DNA from 3 places in the Rhizobium sp. 01L410 genome. Region 2 is predicted to be linked to each of the others. Evidence: riboswitches for the same ligand, from Rfam matches in the RefSeq annotation. Region 2 holds a riboswitch; each other region holds the start of a gene.
The links. Region 2 has a riboswitch for cobalamin ahead of bluB (5,6-dimethylbenzimidazole synthase). Riboswitches for the same ligand answer to the same signal wherever they lie in the genome.

Region 1 (10,236 bases), on a different contig from region 2:
CACAGCGATTGCGGCCATGTGCATCATCACGAGGGCGTTCCGGCACTCGAAATGACCAAGTGGTTCGATACCAACTACCACTACATGGTGCCGGAATTCACCCGCGACCAGCGCTTCGCGCTGACCGAAAACAAGCCGCTGCAGATGTTCCGCGAGGCGAAGGCGCTCGGCATCCACACGCGCCCGGTCATTCTCGGCCCGGTGACCTTCCTGAAGCTCGGCAAGGCGACGCAAGCAGGCTTTCATCCGATAGAACTGCTCGACCGGCTGCTGCCTGTCTATGCGGCCATCCTCGCGGAGCTCAGCACTGCGGGCGCCGATTGGGTGCAGATCGACGAGCCAGCCCTCGTGCTCGATCTCACAGACGCTGAGCGGAACGCGCTGACCACGGCGTACAGCGCGCTTCACCAGCTGGTGCCGAACCTGAAGATCATGATCGCCAGCTACTTCGGAGCATTGGACGACAATCTCAAGACGGCAGCGGCGCTGCCGGTCGCAGGTCTGCACGTCGATCTGGTGCGCGCGCCCGAGCAGCTCGATGCGGTCGCATCAGCGGTGCCGGGTGGCCGGGTATTGTCTCTCGGCGTCATCGACGGCCGCAACATCTGGCGCGCCGATCTCGAGAAACTGCTCGATCGGGTCGAGGCGCTTTCCAAGACGCGTCCGATCGAAATCGCGCCGTCTTGCTCGCTTCTGCATGTGCCGATCGATCTTGCGCTCGAAACGGCTGTCGATGCCGAGGTCAGGGGATGGCTGGCTTTTGCCACGCAGAAGCTGGATGAACTCTCGGTCCTCGGCCAGGCGCTTGCGCAGGGGCGTGATTGCGTGGCCGATGCGATCGGCAAATCTTCGAGGGCCGCGGCCGCCCGCGCGGCTTCGCCGAAGGTCAATGATCCCGCGGTCAGGCAGCGCATTGCGGCGATCGACGAGACCATGAAGCGCCGCAAGGCCGGTTTCGCCGAGCGCAAGGCGATCCAGCAGACGGATATCCGCTTGCCGCTGTTCCCGACGACGACGATCGGGTCCTTTCCGCAGACGCCTGAAGTCCGCAAGGCCCGTTCGGCACACACGAAGGGGACGCTCAGCAATGCAGACTATGAGGCTTTCCTGCGCAAGGAAACCGAAGCAGCCATCCGCTGGCAGGAGGAAATCGGCCTCGATGTGCTCGTCCATGGCGAGTTCGAGCGCAATGACATGGTGCAGTATTTTGGCGAGCAGCTGTCAGGCTTTGCCTTCACGCAGCATGCCTGGGTACAGAGCTATGGGTCGCGCTATGTCCGCCCGCCTATTATCTTCGGCGATATCGCGCGGCCGAAGCCGACGACGACAAGCTGGTGGCAATATGCCCAGTCTCTGACAGACCGGCCGGTGAAGGGCATGCTGACTGGACCGGTGACGATCCTCAACTGGTCCTTCGTGCGTGATGATATCGCCCGGAGCGAAGCATGCCGGCAGATCGCGCTGGCGATTCGCGACGAGGTCGGTGATCTCGAAAAGGCCGGCGCCAGAATGATCCAGATCGACGAGGCAGCACTCCGGGAAGGCCTGCCGCTGCGGCGCTCGCAATGGAAGACCTATCTCGACTGGGCCGTCGAAAGCTTCCGCCTGTGCTCGACCGGTGTCAGCAACGCGACGCAGATCCACACGCATATGTGCTACTCGGAGTTCAACGACATCATCGATGCTATCGCCGCGATGGATGCGGATGTGATCTCGATCGAGACGTCGCGCTCGAAGATGGAGCTGCTGGAGGCATTCCGCAGTTTTGACTATCCGAACGAAATTGGCCCGGGTGTCTACGACATCCACTCGCCGCGCGTTCCCGATATTGCCGATATGACGAGTCTGCTTCTTTTGGCGCGCGAGCGGCTTGGCGATTCGCAGCTCTGGATCAATCCGGATTGCGGCTTGAAGACCCGCAAATGGGAGGAAGTGAAGCCAGCGCTAGTCAATATGGTGGCGGCGGCGCGGTCTTTGCGCGAACGCGTTGCCACGGCAACGGCCTGATCGTCATCGCATTCGAGGAGCCGGCTTTTGCCGGCTTCTCTTTTCCACAGCCAATCTGCATTAATCTTCTGTTATCCACATCGCATTCATTTTTTCGGCTTGCGGCACCCGAAACCTGAACCATCCATTGACGTAAAAATAGACTCGCGTACTATATCTAGTGTTCGAGGTTCCCTCGATTCGCAAGGATCGCGGGCTAAGACGGGAATTCGGTGAGATCTGCCGCAAGGCGGAGCAATGCCGGAGCTGCCCCCGCAACTGTGAGCGGCGAGCATCTGTCCCATTTCGGGTCACTGGGTCATGAAGATCTGGGAAGACCGGGATGAATGTGATGATCCGCAAGCCAGGAGACCTGCCTTGAGCGAAAACGTCCACGGGCGGGGTGTCCGGCTGGCGAGCGATGAGATGTGGGCATGATGCCGCCTCTTCGCTTCCTCCGGTGTGTCCCGCATGAGCCACTTCGGGGTGAAGTCTTATGTCTTTGAGTTTCAGATCATACCGGCGCGAATGACGGGCTGCTGACGCCCGGCAACCGGCAACGGCTGTCTTCCTTTTCGATCGCAAGCGCGGACATCGGCGGATGTCCGAACGATATCCCATGCCTTCTAGTTACGAGGTTTTCCCATGAGCATCACCGTCTACAGCAAGCCCGCCTGCGTTCAGTGCACCGCAACCACCCGCGCGCTCGATCGCCAGGGCATCGACTACACGATCATCGACGTTTCCACCGATAGCGCCGCTTATGATCTGGTGCAGGGTCTCGGCTACCGCCAGGTTCCCGTCGTCATCGCCGGCGAGCAGCATTGGGCTGGCTTCCGCCCCGACATGATCAGCGCGCTCGCCTGAGCGGCGGCTGCGATGGGCGAGATCGTCTATTTTTCCAGCCGGTCGGAAAACACCCATCGCTTCGTCGAAAAGCTTGGCCTTCCCGCCCGGCGCATCCCCATCACTGGCGAGACGCTCGAAGCCGTCTCGCCCTACGTGTTGATCCTCCCGACTTATAGCGGCGAGGGCGGCAAAGGAGCCGTGCCCAAGCAGGTGATCCGTTTCCTGAACGATGCGGCAAACCGTTCGAACCTCCGCGGCGTGATTGCCGCGGGCAACAGCAACTTCGGAGAGACCTTCGGGCTCGCCGGCGACATCATCGCGAAGAAATGCCAGGTGCCGTACCTCTACAGGTTCGAACTCCTGGGTACGGCTGATGATGTTGCCAACGTCAAACACGGATTGGAACGATTTTGGACACGGCAGTTCTCGAACGCCCTGTAAAGGCGCAGGCCGCGGAAACCGGGCTGGATTACCACGCGCTGAACGCGATGCTGAACCTCTATGACGAGGACGGCAAGATCCAGCTGGACAAGGACAGGCAGGCGGCGAAGCAGTATTTCCTGCAGCACGTCAACCAGAACACCGTGTTCTTCCATAATCTCCGGGAGAAGCTCGATTACCTGATCACCGAGGGCTATTACGAGCAGGAGGTGCTGGACCAGTATTCGTTCAACTTCGTGCGCGATCTCTTCGACCACGCCTATGACAAGAAATTCCGCTTCCCGACCTTCCTCGGCGCCTTCAAATATTACACCAGCTACACGCTGAAGACCTTTGACGGAAAGCGCTATCTGGAGCGCTATGAAGACCGCATCTGCATGGTGGCGCTGGCGCTGGCACAGGGCAACGAGGCATTGGCCCGCGACATGGTCGATGAGATCATCTCCGGCCGCTTCCAGCCGGCAACGCCGACCTTCCTCAATGCCGGAAAGAAGCAGCGCGGCGAGCTGGTCTCCTGCTTCCTGATGCGCGTCGAAGACAATATGGAATCGATCGGCCGCTCGATCAATTCGGCGCTGCAGTTGTCAAAGCGGGGCGGTGGCGTGGCGCTGTCGCTGACCAACATTCGCGAAATGGGCGCGCCGATCAAGCATATCGAGAACCAGTCCTCCGGCATCATCCCGGTGATGAAGCTGCTCGAGGACGCCTTCTCCTATGCCAACCAGCTCGGAGCACGCCAGGGCGCCGGCGCCGTTTATCTCAATGCCCACCACCCCGACATCATGCGCTTCCTCGATACCAAGCGCGAGAATGCGGACGAGAAGATCCGCATCAAGACGCTGTCGCTCGGCGTCGTCATTCCAGACATCACCTTCGAGCTCGCCAAGAACAACGAGGACATGTACCTGTTCTCGCCCTATGACGTGGAACGCGTCTACGGCGTGCCGTTCACCGAGATCTCGGTGACGGAAAAATACCGCGAGATGGTGGCCGACAGCCGTATCAAGAAGAAGAAGATCAAGGCTCGCGATTTCTTCCAGATCGTCGCCGAGATCCAGTTTGAGAGCGGCTATCCCTACATCATGTTCGAGGACACGGTGAACAAGGCGAACCCGATCGCCGGACGCATCACCATGAGCAATCTGTGCTCCGAGATCCTGCAGGTCAGCGAAGCCAGCGAGTATAACGACGATCTGTCCTACAAGGTGATGGGCAAGGACATTTCCTGCAATCTCGGCTCGCTGAATATCGCCGCCGCCATGGACTCATCCGATTTCGGCAAGACGATCGAAACATCGATCCGGGCACTTACGGCCGTATCGGACATGAGCCACATTTCCTCGGTCCCGTCGATCGAGAAGGGCAACGACGAGAGCCACGCGATCGGCCTGGGTCAGATGAACCTGCACGGCTATCTCGCCCGCGAGCGGATACACTACGGCTCCGAAGAGGGCGTCGATTTCACCAACATGTATTTCTACACGGTGACCTATCACGCCATCCGCGCCTCGAACCGTCTCGCGGTCGAGCGCGGCCAGAGTTTCAAGGGTTTCGAGAATTCCAAATACGCCTCGGGCGAATATTTCGATAAATATACCGAAACGGAGTGGAAACCGGCTACGCAGACGGTTGCCGACCTGTTCAGCAATGCTGGTATCGAAATTCCCACCCAGGAAGACTGGCTAGCGCTGAAGAAGGCCGTCATGAAAGGCGGGCTCTATAACCAGAACCTGCAGGCGGTGCCGCCGACAGGGTCGATCTCCTACATCAATCACTCGACCTCCTCGATCCATCCGATCGTCTCCAAGATCGAGATCCGCAAGGAAGGCAAGATCGGCCGCGTCTACTATCCCGCCGCCTTCATGACCAACGACAATCTCGACTATTACCAGGACGCCTATGAGATCGGGCCGGAGAAGATCATCGACACCTATGCGGCTGCCACCCAGCATGTCGATCAAGGCCTGTCGCTGACGCTGTTCTTCCGCGATACCGCGACGACGCGCGATATCAACAAGGCTCAGATCTACGCCTGGAAGAAGGGCATCAAGACCATTTACTACATCCGCCTGCGCCAGTTGGCGCTGGAGGGGACTCAGGTGGAAGGATGTGTGTCGTGCACGCTGTGAGTTTTAGCTGCTGACGTTTGAGTAAGCGGCCCCCTCGCCCTAGCCCTCTCCTCGAGGGGAGAGGGGATGTTGAGCGAGACGCCGCCGCGGTTTCCCTTCTCCCCTCGGGGAGAAGGTGCCGGCAGGCGGATGAGGGGGCCACCAGATGAATTCGGTCCAAAGGACACACCCATGAACATGCACGCCAAGCCCGTAACCCGCGTCCGCGCCATCAACTGGAACCGCATCGAGGACGACAAGGACCTCGAAGTCTGGAACCGTCTGACCGGCAATTTCTGGCTGCCGGAAAAGGTGCCGCTCTCGAACGACATTCCCTCCTGGGCGACGCTGAAGCCGGAAGAGCAGCAGCTGACGATCCGGGTCTTTACCGGACTGACGCTGCTCGACACGATCCAGAACGGCGTCGGCTCGGTGACGCTGATGGCCGATGCTTCGACCCAGCATGAGGAGGCGGTGCTTTCCAACATCTCCTTCATGGAGGCGGTGCACGCGCGCTCCTATTCGTCGATCTTCTCGACGCTGTGCTCGACGCCTGACGTCGACGACGCCTATCGCTGGTCCGATGAGAACGAGTTTCTGCAGAAGAAATCGGCGCTGATCATGGAGCAATATGCTTCAGGCGATCCGCTGAAGAAGAAGGTTGCCAGCGTCTTCCTCGAAAGCTTCCTGTTCTATTCCGGCTTCTATCTGCCGATGTACTGGTCGAGCCGCGCAAAGCTGACAAACACCGCCGACATGATCCGCCTGATCATCCGCGACGAGGCGGTGCATGGCTACTATATCGGCTACAAGTTCCAGCGCGCCGTCGACCGCCTGCCGGAGGCCCGCCGCCAGGAGATCAAGGATTTCGCCTTCGATCTGCTGCTGGAGCTCTACGACAACGAAGCCAAATATACCGAGGCGCTTTATGACGGCGTCGGGCTGACCGAAGACGTCAAGAAGTTCCTGCACTACAACGCCAACAAGGCGCTGATGAACCTCGGTTACGAGGCTCTGTTCCCGCCGGAGGCCTGCAAGGTCAATCCGGCGATCCTCTCGGCGCTCTCGCCGAATGCCGACGAGAACCACGACTTCTTCTCTGGCTCCGGCTCGTCTTACGTCATCGGTAAGGCCGTGGCGACCGAGGACGAGGACTGGAACTTTTAAGCAACGTCAGTCGAGCGAGGCGAGGGCGGAGCTTTGGCCTCCGACTTCGACCGTCGCGGTCAAACCGGCAATCAGTTGCACGCCGTCAGGTACCTTGTCGAGATTAATACGAACCGGAACGCGCTGCGCCAGCCGTACCCAGCTGAAGGTCGGGTTGATATTGGCCAGCAGCCCGGTTCCCGACGTGCGCTCGCGGTCCTCGATGCCGGTCGCGATACTGTCGACATGGCCTTCCAGCGTCTGGCGATGGCCCATCAGATGGATTGTGACGCTATCGCCGACATGGATACGCGGCAGCTTGGTTTCTTCGAAATAGCCTTCGACCCGCAGCGAGTCGGTGTCGACGAGCGCTACCTTGGCCGTGCCGGCGGTGACATAGTCGCCTGGGCGCAGACTGAGGTTCGAAACCGTGCCGTTGACGGTCGCCTTGACGGCTGAGCGGTCGAGATTGAGCTGCGCCAGATCGCGGTTGGCAACAGCCTGCAGATAGGTGGCTTCGGCCTGGTCGGCGGCGGTGCGCGCCTGTTCCTTTTGCTGCACGGAAGCGGCATCGCCGAGGCGCTGCTGGCGATCGGTTTCGCGGCGGGCTTGCTCCAGCATCGCCTTTGCACCTTCGAGCGCCGCTTCGGTCTGCGCCAGAGCAATCTTGAAGCGCTCGCCATCGACGCGGAAGAGCACATCACCCTTCTTCACCGACTGGTTGTCCTTGACGGTGACGTCGCTGACAAGGCCGGAAACGTCCGGTGCGATGCCAACGACATCGGCGCGCAGGCGCGCGTCGCGCGTCCAGGGTTCATCCATGTAATGCACCCAAAGGCCGTGGCCGGCATAGGCGGCGGCGGCAACGAAGGCGAGGGTGACGATCAGGCGGGAGATTGATTTCAGCGTGTTCATGCGAAGTACCAGCGTGTCAGGGAGGAGACTGCTCCGAGAAGCAGCACATAGAAGGAGAGATCGAAGAGACCGCGGTGCCAGACGAGCGAATAGGCGCCCACCCAGCTCAGTCCGCGGCGGACGATCATCACGAGAAGAAGGGAAAGCACCATGAGAACGAGAAGGCGCGGCACATAGACGCCATAGAGATCGAATTCGGCAGGCATAACGGCTTACTCGGCTGCAATCTGAAGCGGGGTTGAGATGGTTTCGGGCGTGGGCCAGTCCGGCGGCGGCGCCTCAGGGAAGAGCGCCCGGCGCAGGCCGACGAGGGCATCGATATTGTCCCGGGTTTCCGCCTGTTCATGGGCGATGGTTCCGAGGCTGTCGTCGATCGCGGCACGCAACTCGTCGGGCGGCTCGATTGCCTGGCCGGCATCGAGCCGGGCACGGTAGAAATCGGAGATGCCCGACAGCACGCGGCCGACGGAAAGGGCGCTTGCGCCACTGAGCTCCTTGCGCCGGGTCTGCAGCATCAGCACGTTGAAGCCGAGGCGGACGTCGGCAAAGCCATCGACCTTTTTTAGTTCGCGATCCTCGACGGCGGCGAGGCGCGGCACCAGCTGGCCGAGGCGATCGAGGATACGGCCCGAGAGCCGCTCGTGGTCGGTGCGGCGTTCGCCGGCTGCGGTCTCTGCCAGATCCCTCCATCCGGCGCGAACCAGCCGCCAGGCGGCAAGCTCGGCGCCGAAGGGGCGGGCGATCAGCGTCCAGACCAATGCGAAGCCGATGCCGGCAAGGGCCGCGACCGCCTCATTGGTGAAGGTGGTGAAGTCGGATGTGTAGCGATCCTGGAGGGCGATGAAGCTCGCGCTGTTCACCGATAGCAGCATCGCCAGCATGTTGAACTGCGGGCGGGTGATCAGCAGTCCGAGCAGCAGGAATGGCGGTGCGAAGACAACCACCAGCAGCTCATAGGAATTGACCGCCGGCAGGATCGCGAAGATGTAGATGAACGAAATGACGAGGCTCAGAGCCGACCAGATGAACATCGACCGGATGAAGGGCGCAGGGCGATCCATCGCGGCAAAAAAGGAGCAGGCGACAGCAGCCATGGTCACAAAGCCCGCACCATTCTGCCAGCCGGTGAAGATCCAGAAGAAGCAGGCGACAGCGATCCCGGCAACGACGGAACCGGCAGCGAAGGCAATCAGCGCATAGTCATAATGCCTGACGCGGCCGACCACCTGGCGGTGGCGGAAAACCGGATGCCAAGGGCCGGCATGGCGGCCGCTGGCGATCTCGTCGCGCAGCGTCAGGCAATCGTGCCAGAGATCGACGATCTCGCCGAGGCGGGCAAGCGCGCTGCGATAAAGCAGGGCGTTCCAGCCGGTTTCGTCGCTTTCCGAGGTCTGGACGTCATCGATGCGGCGGCGCAGGTTCGCGCCTGTACCATCCGGCTTTCCCCTGCCGCCCTGCTGCAGCCAGGCGGCGGCATCGTTGAGCAAGACGGAGAGCGCCGGCGTCAGCTCCTGTCCGGACGATTTCAGCGCGTGAAGACGGTCGGCAAGCGAAGAAAACAGCGGCAGCAGCATCAGCAGGCGGCCGCGCAATTCGCGTGAATGACGGACGATATCGCGGCCATTCGCGTCATGGCCGAGCTGGCTGATGACGAGATCAAGACCGGTCACATCGGAGGCGAGCTTCTGGCGCTTCAGCGGCGTGGCGGGCGAGGCGCCTTCGCCGCGCAGGATCTCGTCGGCCCAGCTTCCGGCATCATCGAGCCAGGTGGTGATGCGCTGACCGAGCAGCGAGCTGACGCTGGCCGGAAAGATGACGGCGCTGACGATGCTGGCGCAGACGATGCCGATGATGATCTCTTCCGAGCGGGCAAGCGCCGTATCGAAAACCGTCTCGGGCGAGCCGACGGAAGGCAGGGCGATCATCGGCAGCGAATAGCCGGCGAGCATGAAGACATAGCTTCGAGCACTGCGGTCGAGCATCGAGATGAAGAGCAGCGTGCCGGTCCAGAGCGCCACGACCAGAGACAGGAGCTCCGGAGCGTTGACGAACAGAGGAACGAAGAACACCGCCGCCGAAGCGCCGAGCAGTGTGCCGAGCGCGCGATAAAGTCCCTTGGAACTGGTCGCGCCCGCCAGCGGATTGGCCACCACATAAACGGCGGCCATCGCCCAGTAGGGCCGCGGCAGGTCGAGCGACAGCGCCACGAACAGCGCCAGCATCGATGCAAGGAAGGCCTTGCCCGAGAAAAGCCAGTCACGCCATCCCAATGTCACGACGCTGCCTCGATTTCCTTTTCGAGGGCGCTGGTCTGCGTCACCTCGATATTGTCGAAAGCCTGCAGTACGCGCACGGCAGCTTCAAGGTCGGCCTTGCTGACATCCTGGAGAATGCGCTCGCGAAGCTCGTCGAGCACGGCTTCCATACGCGCCGCAAGGGCACTGCCCTCATCGGTCAGATAAAGACCCTTGGCGCGACGATCGGCAGGATCGTCCTTGCGGACGACAAGGCCAAGTGTTTCGAGCTGATCGAGAAGACGAACCAGTGAAGGCCCCTCGATGCCGACATGGCCGGCCAGCACCACCTGGCGGACACCGCCGCCGAGGCGGCCGATCCAGAGAAGCGGGGCGGCGCAGGCCTCGGAGATTCCGTGGCTGCTGAGTGCAAGGTCGACGGCGCGGCGCCACTGGCGGCCGGTCGAAAGCAGGTTGGCGGTGAAGACGCGCTGAAGGCTGTTGTAGGTGTCCATGCGCTGCATATAACACCAAATTCGATAGGATTCAAATTATTC
Region 2 (10,236 bases):
CGCGGAGGTGATCAGCGTCACGCTGAGGGAAAATGGCAGAATCGGTTGGGGCGAATGCGTGCCCTATCGCCGCTACGGCGAGACGATGGAAAGTGTCGAGGCACAGATCGAAGCGGCACGGCCGTTGATCGAGGCCGGTATTTCAAGAGATGACCTGCAGTCGGCGATGGCGCCCGGTGCTGCCCGCAATGCCGTCGATTGCGCCCTTTGGGATCTGGAGGCCAAGCTGACCGGTGCCGCCGTCGCGGCCACCATCGGCCTTGCGGCGGCAAAGCCGCTGACGACTGCGTATACGATATCGCTCGGCGAGCCCGAGGTGATGGCGGCACAGGCGCGGGAACATGCCGGACGCGCGCTGCTGAAAGTCAAAGTCGGCACCGGCGACGACGAAAGCCGCATCCGCGCTGTTCGCGCCGCAGCCCCCAGCGCGGCAATCATTCTCGATGCCAACGAGGGTTGGCCGGAGGAGGCGCTCGAACATCACTTGCGGATCTCCGCTGAAATGAATATCGCGCTCGTCGAACAGCCACTGCCGACCGGCAAGGACGAGATGCTCGCGGTGATCAAGCGGCCTGTCATCGTCTGCGCCGACGAGAGCGTTCATCACACTGGCGATCTCGCCAGCCTCCGCGACCGTTACGACGCGATCAACATCAAGCTCGACAAGACCGGCGGCCTGACGGAAGCCTTGGCGATGAAGCGCGAAGCGCAGCGGCTGGGCTTCCAGATCATGCTCGGCTGCATGGTCGGCACATCGCTCGCCATGGCGCCGGCGGTGCTGCTGGCGCAGGACGCCGAATTCGTCGATCTCGACGGACCTTTGCTGCTCGCCAGGGATCGCGAGCCCGGCCTGCGCTACGAAGCGTCCCTCGTCTTCCCGCCGGACAAAGAGCTCTGGGGCTGAAGGTAATAGGCGACGAACACCAGCGCCATGCCGATCGCCGCGACCAGCGCCATGACGTAGTAGCTGGCGAGGCCGAGCCAGGCATACAGATAGCCTGAAGCGAGCGTCATCAGGCCCAGGAACATGCCGTTGTAGAAGAAATAGGCGCCCTGCGCCGAGGATTCCTGCGTCGCCTGCACCGAAGCCACGATCCGCCGCTGCACGCCCGTATGCACGAAGGCGTAGGTGCAGGAATGGAAACATTGCAGGAAGAAGAAGCCTGCGAAGTCCCAATGCATCGGAAACAGGATCCAGCGGCAGATGCACATGGCGCAGCCGAAGCGGATCAGCGTCCAGGCATTGAAGCGGCGGCTGAGATGCTTCGAGACGAAGAACACCAGAACCTCGGAGGCCACGCCGGCGCTCCAGAGAATACCGACCTGCGTGCCGGTGAAGCCGAGCTGATGCCAATAGATGGATGCGAAGGCATAGAGCAGCGCGTGGCTGGACTGCTGGATCGCCACGCCCCAGAGCAGCACCAGCAGATGCGGCTGACGCAACGAGCTACCCGTTGCCTGCTGCAGATCGACAGGCGTATTGCGGCGCCGCGTCGGGCCGATACGCGGACAGTAGATCGCCATCGCCATGGTCATCGCAAAGCCAAAGATCATGACCGGCAGCACCATATCGCCACCCCACAGGCCGATCATTTCGCCGCCGATCATCGTCGAGACGATGAAGGCGATCGATCCCCAGACACGCATCGAACCGTAATCCAGACCCCAGCGCCGGACGCCCGAAATAACGATCGATTCGACGATCGGCACATAGGGCGCAAAGGTGGCGCCCTGGACGCTGTAGACGATCAGCACCGGCCAGAAGCTCGTCGTCCAGTAAAGTGCGATCGCCGTCAGCAGCGACAGCCCGCCAGACCATAGGAGCACGTCGGCGCGCTCCTTCATCCGGTCGGCATACATCGCCACAACCGGTGCCACGAGGACGCGCACGACCATCGGCACGGCAAGGATGACGCCGATCTCGTGATCGGTGAATTTGTGAACAGCAAGCCAGACAGGGAAGAATGGAAGCGCGACACCGTTGACGATCAGCGGGGCGCAGTAAGACAGGGCGCTGAGCAGCCGGAAACGCGGCGGAGCCCCCTCATCGACAGAGGCATTCTGGGCGGGAATCATGGTGGACCTGCAGGAAACTGTGCGCTGCCTAACACATCAACCTAGGGGCGACTATGGCGAGAAATAGCCCATTTGAAACGTTTTAAAAAATAAATAGGGCCGTTGCCCGGGGGCAACGGCTAAATGTCTTGCAATATGGCGGGATGAAAATCAGGCAGCCTGCGGCGCGCGCTCGGGCTGGTGCGTCAGCTTCAAAGTCACCGGCTCGCTGCTGGCGATCGCATTCCAGGTGATCAGTTCGAAAGTGCCGTCTTCATGCTCGGCAATCGCCGTGCAGCTCTCGACCCAGTCGCCGGTATTGATGTAGCGCACGCCATCCATCTCCTCGATCACGGCATGGTGGATATGGCCGCAGATGACGCCGTCGGCACCGCACTTGCGGGCCTCGTCGGCGACGACGCGCTGGAACTCGCCGATGAAGTTGACGGCATGCTTGACCTGCAACTTGGCCCAGGCCGAGAACGACCAGTAGGGCATGCCCATGCGGCGGCGGATGGCGGCCAGAACGATATTGATGCGGATCGCCATGTCATAGGCCCAGTCGCCGAGATAGGCGAGCAGGCGGGCATTGCGGACCACGACGTCGAATTCGTCGCCATGCAGCACCAGATACTTCTTCCCGTCGGCGCCCTCGTGCATCATCCGCTCGGCCACTTCGATGCCGCCGAAATGCATGCCCGGGAAGTCGCGGAGGAATTCGTCGTGATTGCCGGGAATGTAGACGACGCGCGTACCCTTGCGCGCCTGGCGCAGCAGTTTCTGGATGACGTCGTTGCAGACCTGCGGCCAGTACCAGCTGCGCTTCAGGCGCCAGCCATCGACGATATCGCCGACGAGGACGATCGTGTCTGCCTCGTGGTGGCGCAGAAAGTCGATCAGGAAGTCGGCCTTGGCAGCCTTGGAACCGAGATGCACATCGGAAATGAAGAGCGTACGGAAGTGTCGCGTATCCATGTAATCCATCACAGGCATCCTGCCCGTGCCCCATCGTTCATCTGGCCTTCCAAAATCAGACTCGTGTTTCAGGAAGATGACAGCGCGGTTGTTTGACGCATCCTCCGGGCATAAGAGTTTTCCGCTTTCAACCTCAAATTCCCGCTGTCCCGCCGCACTGATTGTTGTATGGAGAAGGCTTCAAACGACATGACTGCGGTATTGGAGAAGGCAATGGATAATCAGGACAAATCCAAGACGGAGAAGAACCTGACAGGTGGAACTCTTGACGAACAGGCGCTGTTCTTCCACCGCTATCCCCGCCCCGGCAAACTCGAAATTCAGGCGACCAAGCCGCTCGGCAACCAGCGCGATCTGGCGCTTGCCTATTCGCCTGGTGTCGCCGCGCCGTGTCTCGCGATCCGCGACGATCCGGAGACGGCCGCCGACTATACCTCGCGCGCCAATCTGGTCGCCGTCATCTCCAACGGCACCGCCGTTCTCGGCCTCGGCAACATCGGCCCTCTCGCGTCCAAGCCGGTGATGGAAGGCAAGGCCGTTCTCTTCAAGAAATTCGCCAATATCGACGTCTTCGATATCGAGGTCGATGCCTCGACCGTCGAGCAGATGGTCTCGACCGTCGCCTCGCTGGAGCCGACCTTTGGCGGCATCAACCTCGAAGACATCAAGGCGCCTGAATGCTTCGAGATCGAACAGCAGCTGCGCGCAAAGATGCGAATCCCCGTCTTCCATGACGACCAGCACGGCACCGCCATCATCGTCGCCGCCGCCATCCTCAACGGCCTGGAACTGGCCGGCAAGTCGATCAGCAACGTCAAGATCGTCACGTCTGGCGCCGGCGCTGCGGCGCTCGCCTGTCTCAATCTGCTCGTCGAACTCGGCGCCAAGCGCGAAAACATCTGGGTCCACGACATCGAAGGCCTCGTCTACGAGGACCGCAACGTGCTCATGGACGAGTGGAAAGCCGTCTACGCGCAGAAGAGCGATACCCGCACACTCGCCGAAAACATCGGCGGCGCCGATGTCTTTCTCGGCCTCTCTGCTGCCGGCGTCCTGAAGCCGGAACTGCTCGAGCAGATGGCCGAAAAGCCGCTGATCATGGCGCTCGCCAACCCGACGCCGGAGATCATGCCAGAACTCGCCCGCGCCGCCCGCCCGGACGCGATGATCTGCACCGGGCGCTCGGACTTCCCGAACCAGGTCAACAACGTTCTCTGCTTCCCCTTCATCTTCCGCGGCGCGCTGGATTGCGGCGCCGAGGAGATCAACGAAGCGATGAAGATGGCAGCCGTCCGCGCCATCGCCGGCCTCGCCCGCGAAGAGCCGTCCGATGTCGCCGCCCGCGCCTATTCTGGTGAAACGCCGATCTTCGGACCGAACTACCTGATCCCCTCGCCGTTCGATCCGCGCCTGATCCTGCGCATCGCGCCTGCCGTCGCCAAGGCAGCGGCCGAGAGCGGCGTCGCACGCCGTCCGATCACCGATTTCGACGCCTATCTCGACCAGCTGAACCGCTTCGTCTTCCGCTCCGGCTTCATCATGAAGCCGATCTTTACGGCCGCTAAGGCTGCCGAAAAGAAGCGAGTGATCTTCTCCGAAGGTGAAGACGAACGCGTGCTCCGCGCCGCTCAGGTTCTCATCGAAGAAGGCATTGCCGAACCGATCCTGATCGGCCGTCCGCAGGTCATCGAAACCCGCCTGCAACGCTACGGCCTGCGCATCCGCCCGCTTTCCGACTTCGCCGTCATCAATCCGGAAGACGATCCGCGCTTCCGCGAATATGTCGATCTCTATCTGTCCCTCGTCGGCCGCCGGGGTGTCATCCCGGAAGCGGCCCGCACGATCGTGCGTACCAACACCACCGTCATAGGTGCGCTGGCGCTGCGCCGCGGCGAAGCAGACGCGCTGATCTGCGGCCTCGAAGGCCGTTACGAGAAGCACCTGCGCGACGTTCGCCAGATCATCGGCAAGCGCAAGGATGTCCGCGATTTCTCGGCACTCAGCCTGCTGATCTCGCAGCGCGGCGCCACCTTCTTCACCGACACCTACGTGACGTTCAATCCGAGCGCCGAGGAAGTGGCTGAATCCGCCGTTCTGGCTGCCGAGGAAATCAAGCGCTTCGGCATCACGCCGCGCGCCGCCCTCGTCTCGCATTCCAATTTCGGCTCGCGCGAAAGCGAAAGCGCCACCAAGATGCGCAGTGCCCTGCAGCTGATCCGTGACGCCGCGCCCGATCTCGAAGTCGATGGCGAAATGCATGGTGAGAGCGCAATCGCCGACGAAATCCGCAAGCGCGTCATGCCCTCCACCACGCTGCACGGCGAAGCCAACCTGCTGGTCTTCCCGAACCTCGATGCCGCCAACATCACGCTCGGTGTCGTCAAGTCGATGACCGACGGCCTGCATGTCGGCCCGATCCTGCTCGGCACGGCGCTCCCGGCCCACATCCTGGCTCCGTCGGTGACGTCGCGCGGTGTGGTCAATATGGCGGCGCTCGCCGTCGTCGAGGCCCAGCAGCCGGCGTGATTTGCCGTAGATCGGAAAAATGCGTTAGAATTCCGTCGTTAGCTTGTTAACGGAAGGCAGCTAGACAGAACGGATGCGGCAAATGCTCTGCCGCTTCCGGTTTACTATGCTGCGGGATGATACCGTGAAACGCCGAAGCCTGACCCTTGCTCTCTTTCTCGCTACTGCCGCGCCCGCGGCGGCGCAGACCAGCGCGATCTGCGAAGATCTGCGCGGACGCCTTGCCGACCTGCCGCAGGTGATCGGCAACGGCCCGGAGATCCGTCAATATGCAAGCGCCATAGCCGAACAGAACCTCGAGCTACGCAAGCTGCGCAACGACCTGCGCAGCAACGGCTGCAGTGTCGACAGCATGGTCGTCATCGGCGGCGAGAATGACCGCTACTGCAGCGATCTGCAGGAATCGGAATCGCGGATGATCGACAACATCCACTACCTCCAGGACCGCCGCAACCAACTGCGGGAGGCCGGCGGCAGCGATGTCAACGAACGCCGCGAACTGATGGCCGCCCTCGACGATAACGGCTGCAACGACGATCCGGGCTATCAGCCGGACGAGCGCGCCTATGTCCCTGCGCCAAGTACCGAAGAACAGGCGATGCGCGGCGACACCTTCATTCCGCTCGGCAACGGCGAAGAAGGCAACACGCAATATGGTGTGCCGCGCGGCGAGATGATGTCGCATGTCAGCACCATGTGCGTGCGCAGCTGCGACGGCGGCTTCTTCCCGATCAGCACCAATGCGACCTCGATCGATTTCAGCCGCGACGCCTCGACCTGCTCGAAAATGTGTCCCGGCATCGAGACCGAACTTTTCTATCAGGACGTTTCGAATACCGACGCCGCCAACATGATCTCGGCCGCGACCGGCGCGCGCTACAGCGCCATGCCAAACGCCTTCGCCTACAAGAACCGGGCACCCGGCGAGAAATCCTCCTGCACCTGCAATCTGACCGCCTATTACGAGCAGATGCGCAAGAACCAGACCGTCAGCGCGCCGCCGCCAAAGGGCTCGATCACGACAATCACCACCAAGCCGCCGGCAACGGCCGCCCCCACACCGGCTGCGCCGCAGGCACAGGTACCGGACCGCCCCTACGACCCCGGAAACAGCAAGGTACGCCAGATCGGCCCGCAATTTCTCGCGGGCGACCAGGGCAGTATCGACCTGAAGAACCCGGCAACATCGGGCCCGCAGCCGCAGCAGCAACAGCGGAATTAGCGGCGGCCCCAGCCATCGCGGAAGATCAGCTCGTCGAGCGGCAGCCGCTGCCGCCAGCCTTTGACGGCCAGCTCGGGCTCGCTATAGAGCGTATCGACATAGCCGACGCAGAGCCAGGCGACGATCTCGATATGCACGGGCACGCCGAGAATGTCCTTGAGCTCGCTCTCGTGGAAAATGCTGACCCAGCCGACGCCGATGCCTTCAGCCCGTGCCGCGAGCCAGAGGTTCTGCACGGCACAGACGGTCGAATAGCTATCCATCCGCGGGTTATGCGTGCGCCCCAGCACGACGTCACCGCTGCGCGACGGATTGCAGGTGATGCAGATGCCGAGCGGCGCCTTGAGGATGCCCTCGAGCTTCAGCGATCGGTATGTCGCCTGCCGCTCACCATCGAACATCCCGGCCGCCTCGCGGTTCGCCCGGTCGAAGGCGTTCCAGACGCGCTGGCGGACAGCGACATCTTCGACGACGATAAAATTCCAGGGCTGCATGAAGCCGACCGAGGGCGCGTGGTGTGCGGCCTCAAGCAGCCGCATCAGCACATCGGATGGGATGGGATCAGGCAGAAACTGGTCGCGCACATCGCGCCGGGTCATGATCGCCCGGTAGACGGCGTCGCGCTCGTCAGCGGAAAAGGCAGACGCGCCTTCAAGCGCATCCTTGTTCATGGGCCGCATCGTCAAATCCCCAACAACGCAACCGCCCCGCCGTCCGCACGGGATCAGTCTATGATGCCAGGCCGGTCTTCTGACTTGGCGTCATCCGCCCGCCGCAGCCTTCCCGGTGTCAACCAGTGGCATGATGCGGCAGGCGTCGGCCTTACAGCGTTGGGCACGTTCCGGGCTTGCACCGGATTCCCGATTCTCCCGCGACAAGCGGGCACCTGACCGAAGCGTCTTGCCCGCTTTTACGAGACGCTTCAAGTAGCCGGGAAATACCGGACATAGGCAAACTCGTCACCATCAGGTGACCAGCAGGGAACATTGATCGTGCCCTGCCCGCCGAACAGCTCGAAAAGCGTCGTCAGATTGCCGCCGTCCATATCCATCAACCGCAGCCGCACATGCAGGTCGCGCGGATGATCGAAGACGTCAGGGTCGTAGGAAAGCAGCAGCACCTTGTCGTTGGTAGGCGCCGGATGGGCAAACCAGTTGCCGTAATTGTCGTGCGTGACCTGCTCGAGGCCGGTCCCATCGGGATGAATCCGCCAAATCTGCATCAGCCCGGTGCGGCTGGAATTGAAATAGATCCACTGGCCGTCGAAGGAATAGTCAGGCCCATCATTGCGCCCCTCGCCATGCGTCAGCCGCCGCTCGGCCCCGCCATCGACGGAAATCGTATAGATGTCGAAGAGATCGCCGCGGATGCCGCAATAGGCGAGTTCCTTTCCGTCAGGCGACCAGCCATGCCAATAGGATGGCAGGTTTTCGGTGATCTGCTTTGGCGCGCCGCCTTCCGACGGCAGCGTATAGATGCAGGATTTGCCGTGCTCGGTCTTGTCGGAAATCACATAGCGGCGGCCATCGGGCGAAATGCCGTGATCGTTGTTGCAGGCCGTGGCAAAGCCGGTATCGACCTGCTGCAGACCGCCCTCACCATCCGGTGACAAACGATAGAGAAGGCCATCACCGTTCAGCAGTAGGTAGCGGCCATCGGGCGAAAAATTCGGCGCCTCGATCAGCTGCTCCGTCTGGAACACGACCCGGCTCTGACCGGTGAGGATGTTGTAGATCTCGACCGAACTGCGCATGCATGCCTCCCGCATTTGCTGCGGCCCGGCGCTTAGCCGTTCCGCTTCATTCTGATTTGCATGCGGTTTGTGCCATGCATCTGCGTTTCGATAAAGGCGCAGCGCTTCAAAAGCGAACTGAGGTTCAAGGACACGAAATCCTCAGTTCAGAAGATGCCAACTCACCAGGAAAGGATGAATTCCAGATGCGACGGCGCCGACCGTAGCCAATGTAGCGAGAACAATCTGATATGTTTCGAGCTTCAACCGGCGCTCAAGAACAACCGTCTCGCCCCGCCAATAAAGCCGGTTTGCTTCGTCCAATTGAAAACCATCGAGCTCATCCAAGGCAATTGTGCGCAATGCCATGCTCGTCACCTCTCAATCTAGACAAACAGCAATTGATGATACCCCTACCGATCCCTAAAACGGTTGGTGATTGGATAGCGGCGGTCGCGGCCGAAATTCTTCTTGGTGATCTTCACGCCGGGCGCCGATTGGCGGCGCTTGTACTCGGCGAGATAGAGCAGATGCTCGATCCGGTGCACGGTCGCGACATCGTGGCCGCGCGCGACAATCTCGTCGACACCCATTTCCTTTTCGACGAGGCATTCGAGAATGTCGTCGAGAACCGGATAAGGTGGCAGCGAATCCTGGTCGGTCTGATCAGGCCGCAGTTCGGCAGAGGGCGCCTTGTCGATGATGTTTTGCGGGATCACCACGCCTGACGGTCCGAGCGCATCCGGCGGCACATGCGCATTGCGCCAGCGCGAGATCGCATAGACCTGCATCTTGTAGAGGTCCTTGATCGGATTGAAGCCGCCGTTCATGTCGCCGTAAAGCGTCGCATAGCCGACCGACATTTCCGACTTGTTGCCCGTCGTGACGACCATCGAGCCGAACTTGTTGGAGATCGCCATCAGGATCGTGCCGCGGGCGCGGCTCTGCAGGTTTTCTTCGGTGATGCCGCTATCGGTGCCTTCGAAGAGGTCCGAGAGCGCCGAGGTAAAGCCGGTCACCGGCGCCTCGATCGGCACGATATCATAGCGGCAGCCGAGCGCCTTGGCGCATTCGGCGGCATCCTTCAGCGAATCCTCGGACGTGTAGCGATAGGGCAGCATGACGGTGCGCACCCGCTCCTCGCCCAGCGCATCGACGGCAATCGCCGCGCAGATCGCCGAGTCGATGCCGCCGGAGAGGCCAAGCACGACATTCTTGAAGCCGTTCTTGTTGACGTAGTCGCGGAAGCCGAGCAGGCAGGCGCGGTAATCCGCCTCCTCTTTCTCCGGAATATGCGACATCGGCCCTTCGCTGCAACGCCAGCCGTTGTCGCCGCGCTTCCAGGTGGTCACGGCAAGCGCCGGTTCGAACTGGCTCATCTGGAAGGCAAGCGACTTGTCGCCGTTGAAGGCAAAGCTCGCGCCGTCGAAGACCAGTTCGTCCTGGCCGCCAAGCTGGTTGGCGAAGATCAGCGGCAGGCCTGTTTCAATCACCTGTCGCAGCGCCACCTGATGGCGCACATCCACCTTGCCGCGATAATAGGGCGAGCCGTTCGGCACCAGCAGGATTTCGGCGCCGCTTTCGGCCAGCGTCTCGCAGACGCCGAGATCGTTCCAGATCTCCTCGCAAATAGGCACGCCGATCCTGACGCCACGGAAATTCACCGGCCCCGGCATCGAGCCTTCGGCAAAGACGCGCTTCTCATCGAACTCGCCGTAATTCGGCA
Region 3 (10,236 bases), on a different contig from region 2:
AGCTGACCACATCGGCGACCTGCAAAGCGATTTTCGGACGCAGCCCGGACGATGCGTTTTCGTATACCGATCTGCTCGCTATCATTCACCCAGAGGATGTCGGCCGGATGCAGACCGCCGTCCGGGCGACGATCGAAAGCGGAGCGGATTATTCGATCGAGTACCGGACAATCTGGAAAGACGGCTCGGTGCATTGGGCCGAAATCCGGGCGCAGCTCTACAAGGACCGGTGGGGCAAGGCGATCAAACTTGTCGGCGTTTCGGCTGACATTACCGACCGCCTCAAGGCGGAGGAACACCAGCGGCAGCTGAACGAGCTGCTAGAAGAGCGTGTCGCCGAGCGCACCCGCGAGCTGGAACAGGCGCACGCGGTCGTCATGGCAGAGGTGAGCCAGCGCGAGCGCGCCGAAGAACAGTTGCGGCAGGCTCAAAAGATGGAGGCGATCGGCCAGCTGACCGGCGGGGTCGCGCATGATTTCAACAATCTTCTCATGGCAGTTCTCGGCAATCTTGAACTTCTGCGCAAACATGCGGGAGACGACGCCAGGGCGCTGCGCCTGATCGACGGCGCCCAGCAGGGCGCCAGGAGAGGCGCGTCGCTGACTCAGCGTCTGCTGGCCTTTTCCAGGCGGCAGGATCTTCGCATCGACCCGGTCGATATGCGGGCGCTGGTGTTTGGCATGGAAGACCTTCTCAAGCGCTCCGTCGGCTCGACTATCGTTGTCGAAACCGTGGTGCCGGATGATCTTCCCCTCGTCTCCGCAGACGCAAACCAGGTCGAACTGGCGCTGCTCAATCTCGCCGTCAATGCCCGTGACGCTATGCCGGACGGCGGCACCATTCGTATCGAACTTAGACAATCCGAGCAGATATCCGGGACGGCAGAGCTCGCGGCTGGCAGCTATGTCATCCTTTCCGTCGCCGACCAGGGCCACGGAATGGACGAGGAGACCCTGAAAAAGGCAATCGAGCCGTTCTTCTCTACCAAGGAGCTCGGCAAGGGAACCGGTCTCGGCCTGTCGATGATCCATGGCCTTGCATCCCAGCTGAAGGGCGACCTCAAACTGACCAGCGAAGTTCGCAAGGGCACGACGGCCGAGTTGTGGATACCTGTATCGATCTCCAGCGCTGCACAGCCCGAATTGATCGTCATCCCGCCACAGGCCGCCAGCAATGCGTCAGGGCCGAAGCGGATATTGCTTGTCGATGACGACCTTCTCATCGCGATGAGCTCTGCCGACATGCTGATGGATCTCGGACATGACGTCGTCGAAGCCCATTCCGGAACGGAGGCGCTGGAATTTTTCGGTGACGGATCGGCCTTCGATCTTGTCATCACCGACTATTCCATGCCCGGCATGACCGGCGGCGATCTGGCGAGAGCTGTGCGCGCCATCGCGCCGGCCCTGCCGATCCTCATCGCGTCCGGCTACGCGGAACTTCCCCCAGGGGTCGATCTGGACGTCGCAAGGCTTGGAAAGCCCTACACACAGGACCAGCTGGCCAATGAGATCGCCAAGGTCGCCTTCAGTGCCCGCTGATCGCGCATCTGATTTGCAAGACTGACGGGGCGATTACTTCGCCGCGATCGCCGTCATTTCAACGAAGAGGTCAGGCGAAGCCAGCCTGGCCTCGACCGTTGCACGAGCCGGCGCATGTCCCACCGGCACCCACGCATCCCAAGCCGCATTCATCTCGTCAAACCCCGAAATGTCGGAGAGGTAGATGGTGACGCTGACGAGATTTTTCTTGCTGACGCCCGCCTGCGCCAGCGTATCGTCGAGGCTGGCCAGAACATCTTCGGTCTGCAGCCGCACCGGCTGGCCACGGGTGGTTTCAGCCGTATGGCCGGCGAGGAAGATCAGGTTTCCGACGACCACTGCGTCGCTCCAGCGCGCCGCCAAGCCAATTCTCTCGACCATTCAAATGCCCTTTCATGCTCGATCTCGTCTGAGCCACAGCGCTAGCGCCTGAAATACGAAAAGGCCAGCATCTTCTGGGGCGCGCGGCCTATCCCTGGAAGTTGGCATCGGTTCGCCGGTTTTGCTGAAAGTTTAAGTTGACCGTTCCCGATGTCAGGACGACATTTACAAGCGTATCAAGGCAGGAGGAGAAAACGGTGGAAGAGTTGGACCGCTGGCGCCAGATGGCAAGTGCGCCGAGAGACGGCAGCCGGATTCTGGTGACGATCCGTCCGTCCGAACAGGGATCGGCGGAAGTCGATCTCGCCTATTGGTCGAATGGCGATCAGTTTGGCGGCGAAGGCTGGCGCGCGTCGGATTCCTCGCCCGGGCAGATCATCGAATATGCCGAACCGGAATTGAAGTGCTGGATGCCGATGCCTTCCGCAAATCTCGGACGCAGCTCGATGCCGGCGCCCTGGGCGGGCGACGACCATCAGAACCTCGATGGTTCCGGCATCTAGGAAACTGGAAGTGTTGCCAGCCCGGATTCGGGCGGGCTACGATCCGAGAATTGATTTCGCCAGATCGGCATGGTGGGTCTGAGCGACATCAGGATGAGATCGCAGGCGGCTCTTCAGCTGATTGATCCCGACTTCGCGAAAGATCGGGTTCAGCGGATCCGCGGTCACGCCACGCTCATTGCTGCGAAGCGCTTCGGGAAGCTCGATCACCGGTATCGTCGCATCGGGACGCGAGCCCAGGAAGAACGCCACGGAGAACCGCTCGACGCCACGGGGTGGTGCGACGACGTCGTGAACGTCTGCACGGACGAAACCGTTTGTCGCCAGTTCAAGGAGTTCGCCCGTGTTGATGACGAAGGTGCCGGGAACCGGCGGGGCGCTGATCCAATCACCGGCCTCTGTGCGGACGCGCAGGCCGGGCGTCTTGTCCTGGAGAAGAACGGTGACGAAGCCGCCATCCTTGTGTGCCCCGACGCCCTGATCGGTCTCGGCGACATCCCGGCCCGGATACCGGATGATCTTCAGAAGCTGCGACGGCTGCGGATCGTAGATACCGGCGAAGACATCTTCCGGCTGGTCGAGCGCAACAGCGATGGCCTTCAAAATATCGATGCCGATCCTTGTCACTTCCGCTTGATAGGCGAGAAGAAGCGGTTTCAGTTCAGGAAGGGCTTCCGGCCACTGGTTCGGGCCCTGAAGCCATTTCCATGGCGGCGTGGCGGGACCGATCTTCGCAGCCGTACCTTCGGTGTTGATGTCGAGCTGCTCGCGCCAATCCTGTTCGCCGCGCGTGCGTTCCTGCCCGGCGCGATTGTATCCTCTAAAATGCGGTGACTTGATCATCTCGATCTTCAGCTTCTCGTCCATCGGAAGCGCAAAGAACCTTTTGGACGCGGCAATGACATCGTCGATGAAAGCCTGCTCGACCCCGTGCCCGGTGAGATAGAAGAAGCCGTGATCATGAAGCACATGGCGAAGCTCTGCGACGAAAGCCTCGCGTTCCCGGCCGTGAAACCGCGAGATATCAAGCACAGGCAGCGCACTGCCGGATGGGTTGGCGTCGTTCAGGGCCGTCATGAAAGTCCTCGTATTCTGGGGCGCGTCGAAGAGCCCAGCATAGAGACGATCGAACGGACTGAAACACAGATCCGTTCAAGGTCGCGGTTCAGATTGAAAAACCGTTGCCCGCCACGGCCGGACGGAAGAACAAATCACCGGAAGAGACACGCCGACACCACATATGCCCGTTGCCGGTGAAAGCGCTCTATCGCAGCATCGGTGCGTCTGCCGTGACAAACAGCAGCCGCAAGGCCGCGGCGAGAAAATGGGCGAGCGCAAGAGCGGCAGCAGCGGCAGCGTTGATCACCAGCACCTGCGAAATGACGGCAATAGAAAACGCGCCTTGGCCCGATGGCAGGACGGACGTCGCTGCGAAGAGGACGCCTTCATACACCACGAAGGCAGCCAGAAACGTGCCGGCAGCCATAGCAAAGATGCCGGTCTGAAGCCTGATAACAACAAATGCCGCCAGGAGAGAGGTAGCAGCAGCCACGCCGATGGCGAGACCCCAGGCATAGCTGTCCCAGGCCTGCGGGTAGCCGAGAATGAGATAACCCACCACCTGGTTGCCCAGCCATGCGAGCAGAACCGCATAGATCGCCATTTGCCGCGGAAGCGCCATGGCGGAAACCGCCGACAGCGCAACGAAGGGCGTGACGCATGCGAAATAGAGACTAAGGACGACGCTGGAGCCCGCTGTCATGGCAATCCAGGCTGCCGCGGCACCCGTTGAGACGGGATGCAGAGGAAGCTGACGACGTTCGGTCATGACCATGCTCCAGTTCATCGGGATCTACTGTAGCGAACTTCCAGTGAAATGCCATCCCGGCAAACTGGCGCAACACTCCCAATTGCGCGCGCCGGCAATTCTCCATGAACCTCAGGCAGCGGCTCAAGGCCATCTTCAGTCTATCGCATATTGAATGTTGTAGCGGCCGTGCACCGCCGATTGCTCGACATACGCCCGGACGCCAAAGACGCGGGCAATCAGATCTTCGTTCAAAACCTCCCATGTGGTTCCTAATGCAACCACTTTACCCTTCTGCAGCACGGCGAGGCTGTCGCAGAACATCGCTGCGAGATTGAGATCATGCATGGCAATGATGCAGGTCGTCCCGAGTTTCGACACGAGGGATAGAATTTCGAGCTGGTGCTGGATATCGAGGTGGTTTGTCGGTTCGTCGAGCAGGAGCTCGGTCGGCGTCTGAGCCAGAGCTCTCGCGATATGGACGCGCTGACGCTCCCCGCCGGAAAGTGTCTGCCATATCTGTCCGGCGCGGTGTTTCATGTCGACCCGCTCCAGGGCCATGTCGACGGCCGCATCATCTCCCGCATCCCAGGCAGAAAGCAGGCCGCGATGCGGCGTGCGCCCGAGCTGGACGACGTCACGCACGGTCAGCGGCGTATCGGTTGCCGATTGCTGCTCGACGAGAGCAACGCGCCGGGCGAGACTGGCTCTAGAGAGGATGGCGACGTCGTCCTCGCCGAGACGGATAACGCCGCTATCGACGCGGCGCAGGCGGCAGATTAGCCGCAGCAGGCTGGACTTTCCCGAGCCGTTCGGGCCCAGCAGACCAAGCACCTTACCTGGGGTCACCGATAGCGTGATGCCATCGATGATTAAGGTGTCGCCGGCCGAATAGGACACGGTATCGATGGAGATGCTCATGCACTTCTCCCGACGCGATAGAGGATGATCGCGAAAGCTGGGGCGCCGAAAAGCGCGGTGACCACACCGATCGGCAAGATCTGTTGCGTGATGATGATCCGGGAAACGATATCGGCCCCGACCATGAAGATCGCACCGCCGAGCGCCGTGGCCGGTAGGAGACGGCTGTGGGACGGGCCAACGATGAAGCGGGCGGCATGCGGGATGACGAGGCCGACAAACCCGATAGAACCGACCATGCTGACGACGGCCGCAGTCATGATCGCGGTGATGCCGAAAAGAACGATCTGCACCCGCCGCACGGCAACGCCGAGCGATGCGGCGGCATCCGAACCGAAGGCAAATGCATCGAGCGCGCGGGCGTGGAACTGGCAGGCGGCGAAGCCGGCGATCGCGATCGGCACCGACAGATAGACATCGGGCCAGCGGACGCCGCTCATCGACCCCAGGAGCCAGAACAGCACGCCGCGCGCCTGTTCCGCATTTGCGGATGTCGTGACGATATAGGAGGTGAGCGCATTGAAGAGCTGCGAGCCGGCAACCCCGCAGAGAATGATCCGTTCGCTGGAGCCCCCGGTGCCTGTCGCAAGAATGCCGACAAGCAGGAAGGCCACCACCGCACCGATAAAGGCACCACCCGACAACGAAAGAACGCCATAGCCGAGTCCGAGGATCATGACACAGACGGCCCCGGTCGAGGCGCCGGCGGAAATGCCGAGCACGTAAGGTTCGGCGAGCGGGTTGCGAAGAAGCGCCTGGAGGATGGCACCGCAGAGGGCGAGAGAAGCGCCCGCACTGGCCGCCGCCAAAGCGCGGCTGAGCCGGTAGTCCCAGATGACGCCTTCGTGGATGCGGCTGAGTTCGAACGCCGTTCCAAACAGCCGGTTCGAAACCGCCTTGGCGGTTGTCGCAACTGGGATCGCAATCTCGCCGATCGAGACGGCAAGGCTGATCATGACGCCAAGGAGGAGAACGGCGGCGGCGGTGAGCGCAACGAGCGCCCACCACCGGCGTTGCCAGGAAGCGGCAACTTTCACTGCGTAAGGCCGAAGGTCTTGATGCCGTTTGCCAGCGTTTCGATGCCGTCGATCGTGCGGATCGTCGGGTTCATCGACTGGGCGTCCATCATCACGAAATGCTTGTTCTTGACGGCCTCGAGTTCCTTGGTAACCGGATCACTCTCCAGGAAATCGATCTTTACCTTCGGATCATCGGCGGCATAGCGGCGGCGGTCCATGGTCGCGAGGACGATGACGGCAGGATTTGCCTGGGCAATCGTTTCCCAGCCGACCAACGGCCATTCCTCTTCGGTCGTGACGACATTCTTCGCGCCGACCGTCTTGAGAATATAGGCCGGAGCGCTGTTCTTGCCGGCGATGAAGGCGTCGCCCTTGACCTCTTTGCTGGAGAACCAGAAGACAACGGGCAGGTTCTTGCCCGAGGCACCCGAGATCGAGGCAACGGCTGCAGCCTCACGCTTCTTCAGATCGGCGATCAGGGCATCGCCGCGATCCTTGACGTCGAAAATTTCGGAGAGCTCCGCGATCTCCTGATAGATCAGGTCCATCGTGAACAGCTCCTTGCGAACGCCATCACCGCCATCGGCATTGATCTTGGCGACGCAGTCGGCAGGCGCGATGTAGGTATTGATGCCGAGATCGGCGAATTGCTCGCGCTTGCCGACAGAGCCTTGCGCACCGACATGCCATTCGAATTCGGCGGCGACCAGATCGGGTTCCTGACCGACGACGGCCTCGAAGCTTGGATCGTTGTCGGCGAGCCTTTTGATCTTGCTATTTGCATCGGCATATTGCGGCAGGACCGGCCCGACCCAGACGGCGGTACCGGCGACCTTGCCGGCAAGACCAAGCGAGAACAGGACTTCGGTCATCCCCTGGCCGATCGAGACGATCTTCTCAGGCGCCTTCTTGAACGTGACCTGCTGCCCGCAGTTGTTGAGGGTCAGAGGATACTGCGTGGCGGCAAGGCTTGTACCGGCGAAGCCGGTCAGGCCGAGGGCAAATGTGAGCGTGGCGATAATCTGGCGCATGGGACCTCGATTTAGGAGAAGCGGGCAGCACGACGCCGCGGAACACGGCGTGACTGCTCACGCAGCGCGGACGCGGAAAGCCCAATCGAGGCGGATGGAGGCCATGTATCGGCGAAGGGTCAGGTCAAACATGTCTGTTCCTTTCCAGGCATCCCCGCCCGGCTGATTGGATCGTGTTTGACGGCAGGTCTCCTGGCTCGCGAATATTCGCCTCTCATCTGCCTTCCCGCGATAACATCGCAGTGGCATGGCCTTGCGGCCCAAGGGAGACATCCAGCAGGCTGGTCTCCCGTGATGATCGGCAATCCGCTTACAGTTGCGGGGGCAGCCACGGTCTTGGTCCCTTTTGGGTCGTCCGCACCGTGTTCCCTATTAATCCCGTCGGAGACTTCCTCCGGGAACCGTCGGATGCAGTTACGACGCTAATATCCCGGCCGTCAAGACGCGCAGCGCGCCACCCTGGTTCGGCAATCAGGGTTCAGTACCCGCAGAACGGCCGCCAATCGCGTTTTCGCTTGTTGAATACGGCATACTTATTCCGTTATATATGAAGAAAATGGGAATATCAGAGGTAATGGCCGTTGAACGAAATCTCAAACGAGACCGTCGCAGAGAGCGGCTATCGGCAAATAAGGGCGGATATCATTTTCGGGCGGCTTTCTCCGGGGCAGAAGCTCAAGCTTGAAAATCTGAGAATCGCCTACCAAACCAGCGTCAGCACACTGAGAGAGATTCTCAACCGCCTGACATCGGAAGGCCTCGTCGTTGCCGAGGGGCAGCGCGGCTTCGAAGTCGCGCGTGTTTCGGTCGCCGACCTGAGAGAGACCGCAGCGCTGCGTCTGCTTCTCGAGGAGCACGCGCTGGAGCAGGCCTTCGAACAGGGCGATGTCGAATGGGAAGCGCGGCTGGTCTCGGCCCATTACAAGCTGGCGCGCATGGAAGAGGTGATGGCCTCGGGCGATACCAGTAGGGCGGAAGACTGGAAGCGCTACGACTGGGAGTTTCACCAGGCTCTGATCTCGGCCTGCGGATCGCGCCTGCTGATGGAAACACATTCGGCGGTGTTCGACAAATATCTGCGATATCAGATGGTGGCATTGTCCTATCGCGGCGGCGTTGCGGAAGAAGAGCACAAGCAACTGCTGGAGGCCGCTCTTCAGCGCGACATCACGACGGCGAAGAGAATATTGCAGCGGCATATTCAGCAGGGCGTCGAGCATGCGCTGAGCAAGGGTTCACTGGCGACCATTCGCCTATCGGCAGGATAATGTATTCCACGCACGATGGTGCGGGACGTAGAGGAATCAATGCTCAAAGTGACCGGTGAACATTCCGAGACTGTCAGCGACGTCGTCTCCCGGCAAATTCGTCAGGATATCATCTCCGGGACATTGGCGCCGGGTGCGAAGATCAAGCTGGAGCAGGCCAAGGAGCACTATTCGATCAGTGTGTCGTCGCTGCGCGAGATCCTGAGCCGCCTGACCACCGAAAACCTGGTGCTCGCCGAAGGCCAGCGCGGCTTCGAAGTCAGCCCCGCTTCGCTCAAGGAGTTGGAGGAACTCGCCGATCTTCGCACTGTGCTGGAGACCCATGCCATCGGCCTGTCATTTGCCGCGGGGAATCTCGAATGGGAAGGGCGCATCGTCGCCGCGCACCACAAGCTTGCGGCCGCCGAAAAGAGGCTGCTTGCCGGCGACGCCTCGCGCACGATCGACTGGGTCCGCTACGATTGGGAGTTTCATCAGGCGATCGTCTCCGCCTGTAATTCGGCGACGCTGATGGAGACGCTGTCCTCCGTCTTCGACCGTTTCCTGCGCTATCATATGCTGGCTCAGAGTTTTCGCGGCAAAGCGGTTGTCGACGATCACAGGCTCCTCTTCGAACTCGCGCTGAAGCGGGACGTCGAGGGCGCCCGCGCCGTTATCCGCCGCCACATATTGAGCGGCGTTGAACATGTGGTGAAAAGCGGCCGCATCGCCTAGCGATGGCAGTCAGAAGGCGTCCTTCGGGATGCCGTCCGGCCGCATCTGCTTCTTCAGCGCCGCAATCCGGAAGATCGCGTTCGGCGCGCCGTAGCCGCGATAGCCACGGCGCTCGACGATCTCGAAGAAGAACCCCTCCCCGTAGGTCCCGCTGTAGAGCTGGAAATACTCACCCTCGTCGTCGCGATCATAAAGGATGTTTTCTGCCTTCAGCCGTTCGCTGAGATCGGGATCGAGCCCGAAGCGGGCCTCGACGTCATCGTAGTAGTTGGGCGAGATGTGCAAGGCTTTGAAGCCCTTTTCACGCAGGGCTTTGGCGGTGGCGAAGATATCGGCTGTCGAGAAGGCCAGATGCTGGATGCCTGAGCCGAATTTCTCCGCGATGAAGTGACCGGCAAGCGTTCTGCGATTTTCAGCGCCGTTCATAGTGATGCGAAGCGATCCGCTGGCATTTTCGATGACCTGGCTGCGCACCACGCCGCCGGGATCGATGATATCGACCATCGGCGTTTTCCGGGTCTCGAAGATCGAGGTGTAGAACAGCATCCAGGTCAGCATCTCGTCGTAGGAAACGGTCTGCGCAATGTGATCGACATCGAGAAGCCCTGCATCCGCATTGCAATCGTCCTCCACCGGTTCGAAATCGATTTCGGAAAAATGGCCGAGCGGACTCTTGCCGTCGATCAGATAGATCAGCCCCCCACCGACACCGCGAATGGCTGGGATTTCCAGCTCGCCTTCGGCAACGGTCTGGCGGAAAGGCTCGGCATCCAGCGCCAGCGCCCGCCTGTAGGCCGCGTCGGCATCATCGACAACCAGTGCCATTGCGTAAGCAAAAGTGCCATGCACAGCATAGGCGGCGTTGGCGAAACCGGCCGGATCGACATTCACGAGAATGCGGATCGCGCCCTGCTGGTAAAGGCTTACCCTCTTGGAGCGATGCACGCCCGCCTTGCGGAAACCAAGCGCCTTGAGCAGGTCCTCGAGTTCGCCGGCCTCGTCCTCGTCGGTCGCGAACTCGATGAAACCGATCCCTTCGGCGGGGGCACGC

Region 1: it holds a riboswitch for cobalamin, as region 2 does, so the genes downstream of both, nrdH (glutaredoxin-like protein NrdH) here and bluB (5,6-dimethylbenzimidazole synthase) in region 2, are expected to answer to the same signal.
Region 3: it holds a riboswitch for cobalamin, as region 2 does, so the genes downstream of both, AC1DV9_RS24990 (ABC transporter substrate-binding protein) here and bluB (5,6-dimethylbenzimidazole synthase) in region 2, are expected to answer to the same signal.

Annotation. Positions count from the first base shown of each region.
Region 1 covers NZ_JBFTST010000001.1:421,714-431,949, reverse strand. Annotated here, with positions in the region: gene metE (5-methyltetrahydropteroyltriglutamate--homocysteine S-methyltransferase) at 1-2,007, shown strand, start outside; cobalamin riboswitch at 2,158-2,381, shown strand; gene nrdH (glutaredoxin-like protein NrdH) at 2,632-2,853, shown strand; gene nrdI (class Ib ribonucleoside-diphosphate reductase assembly flavoprotein NrdI) at 2,866-3,276, shown strand; gene nrdE (class 1b ribonucleoside-diphosphate reductase subunit alpha) at 3,246-5,405, shown strand; gene nrdF (class 1b ribonucleoside-diphosphate reductase subunit beta) at 5,577-6,551, shown strand; gene AC1DV9_RS01915 (HlyD family secretion protein) at 6,558-7,445, opposite strand; gene AC1DV9_RS01910 (DUF1656 domain-containing protein) at 7,442-7,651, opposite strand; gene AC1DV9_RS01905 (FUSC family protein) at 7,658-9,667, opposite strand; gene AC1DV9_RS01900 (MarR family winged helix-turn-helix transcriptional regulator) at 9,718-10,194, opposite strand.
Region 2 covers NZ_JBFTST010000002.1:332,043-342,278, reverse strand. Annotated here, with positions in the region: gene dgcA (N-acetyl-D-Glu racemase DgcA) at 1-904, shown strand, start outside; gene AC1DV9_RS06195 (MFS transporter) at 856-2,076, opposite strand; gene AC1DV9_RS06190 (UDP-2,3-diacylglucosamine diphosphatase) at 2,227-3,030, opposite strand; gene AC1DV9_RS06185 (NADP-dependent malic enzyme) at 3,244-5,556, shown strand; gene AC1DV9_RS06180 (DUF2865 domain-containing protein) at 5,681-6,778, shown strand; gene bluB (5,6-dimethylbenzimidazole synthase) at 6,775-7,458, opposite strand; cobalamin riboswitch at 7,502-7,683, opposite strand; gene AC1DV9_RS06170 (TolB family protein) at 7,701-8,531, opposite strand; gene AC1DV9_RS06165 (hypothetical protein) at 8,673-8,879, opposite strand; gene AC1DV9_RS06160 (NAD+ synthase) at 8,924-10,236, opposite strand, start outside.
Region 3 covers NZ_JBFTST010000014.1:61,848-72,083, reverse strand. Annotated here, with positions in the region: gene AC1DV9_RS25025 (hybrid sensor histidine kinase/response regulator) at 1-1,541, shown strand, start outside; gene AC1DV9_RS25020 (RidA family protein) at 1,575-1,922, opposite strand; gene AC1DV9_RS25015 (hypothetical protein) at 2,120-2,425, shown strand; gene AC1DV9_RS25010 (isopenicillin N synthase family dioxygenase) at 2,462-3,502, opposite strand; gene AC1DV9_RS25005 (hypothetical protein) at 3,690-4,253, opposite strand; gene AC1DV9_RS25000 (ABC transporter ATP-binding protein) at 4,389-5,153, opposite strand; gene AC1DV9_RS24995 (FecCD family ABC transporter permease) at 5,150-6,190, opposite strand; gene AC1DV9_RS24990 (ABC transporter substrate-binding protein) at 6,187-7,203, opposite strand; cobalamin riboswitch at 7,369-7,624, opposite strand; gene AC1DV9_RS24985 (GntR family transcriptional regulator) at 7,785-8,471, shown strand; gene AC1DV9_RS24980 (GntR family transcriptional regulator) at 8,511-9,185, shown strand; gene AC1DV9_RS24975 (bifunctional sugar phosphate isomerase/epimerase/4-hydroxyphenylpyruvate dioxygenase family protein) at 9,195-10,236, opposite strand, start outside.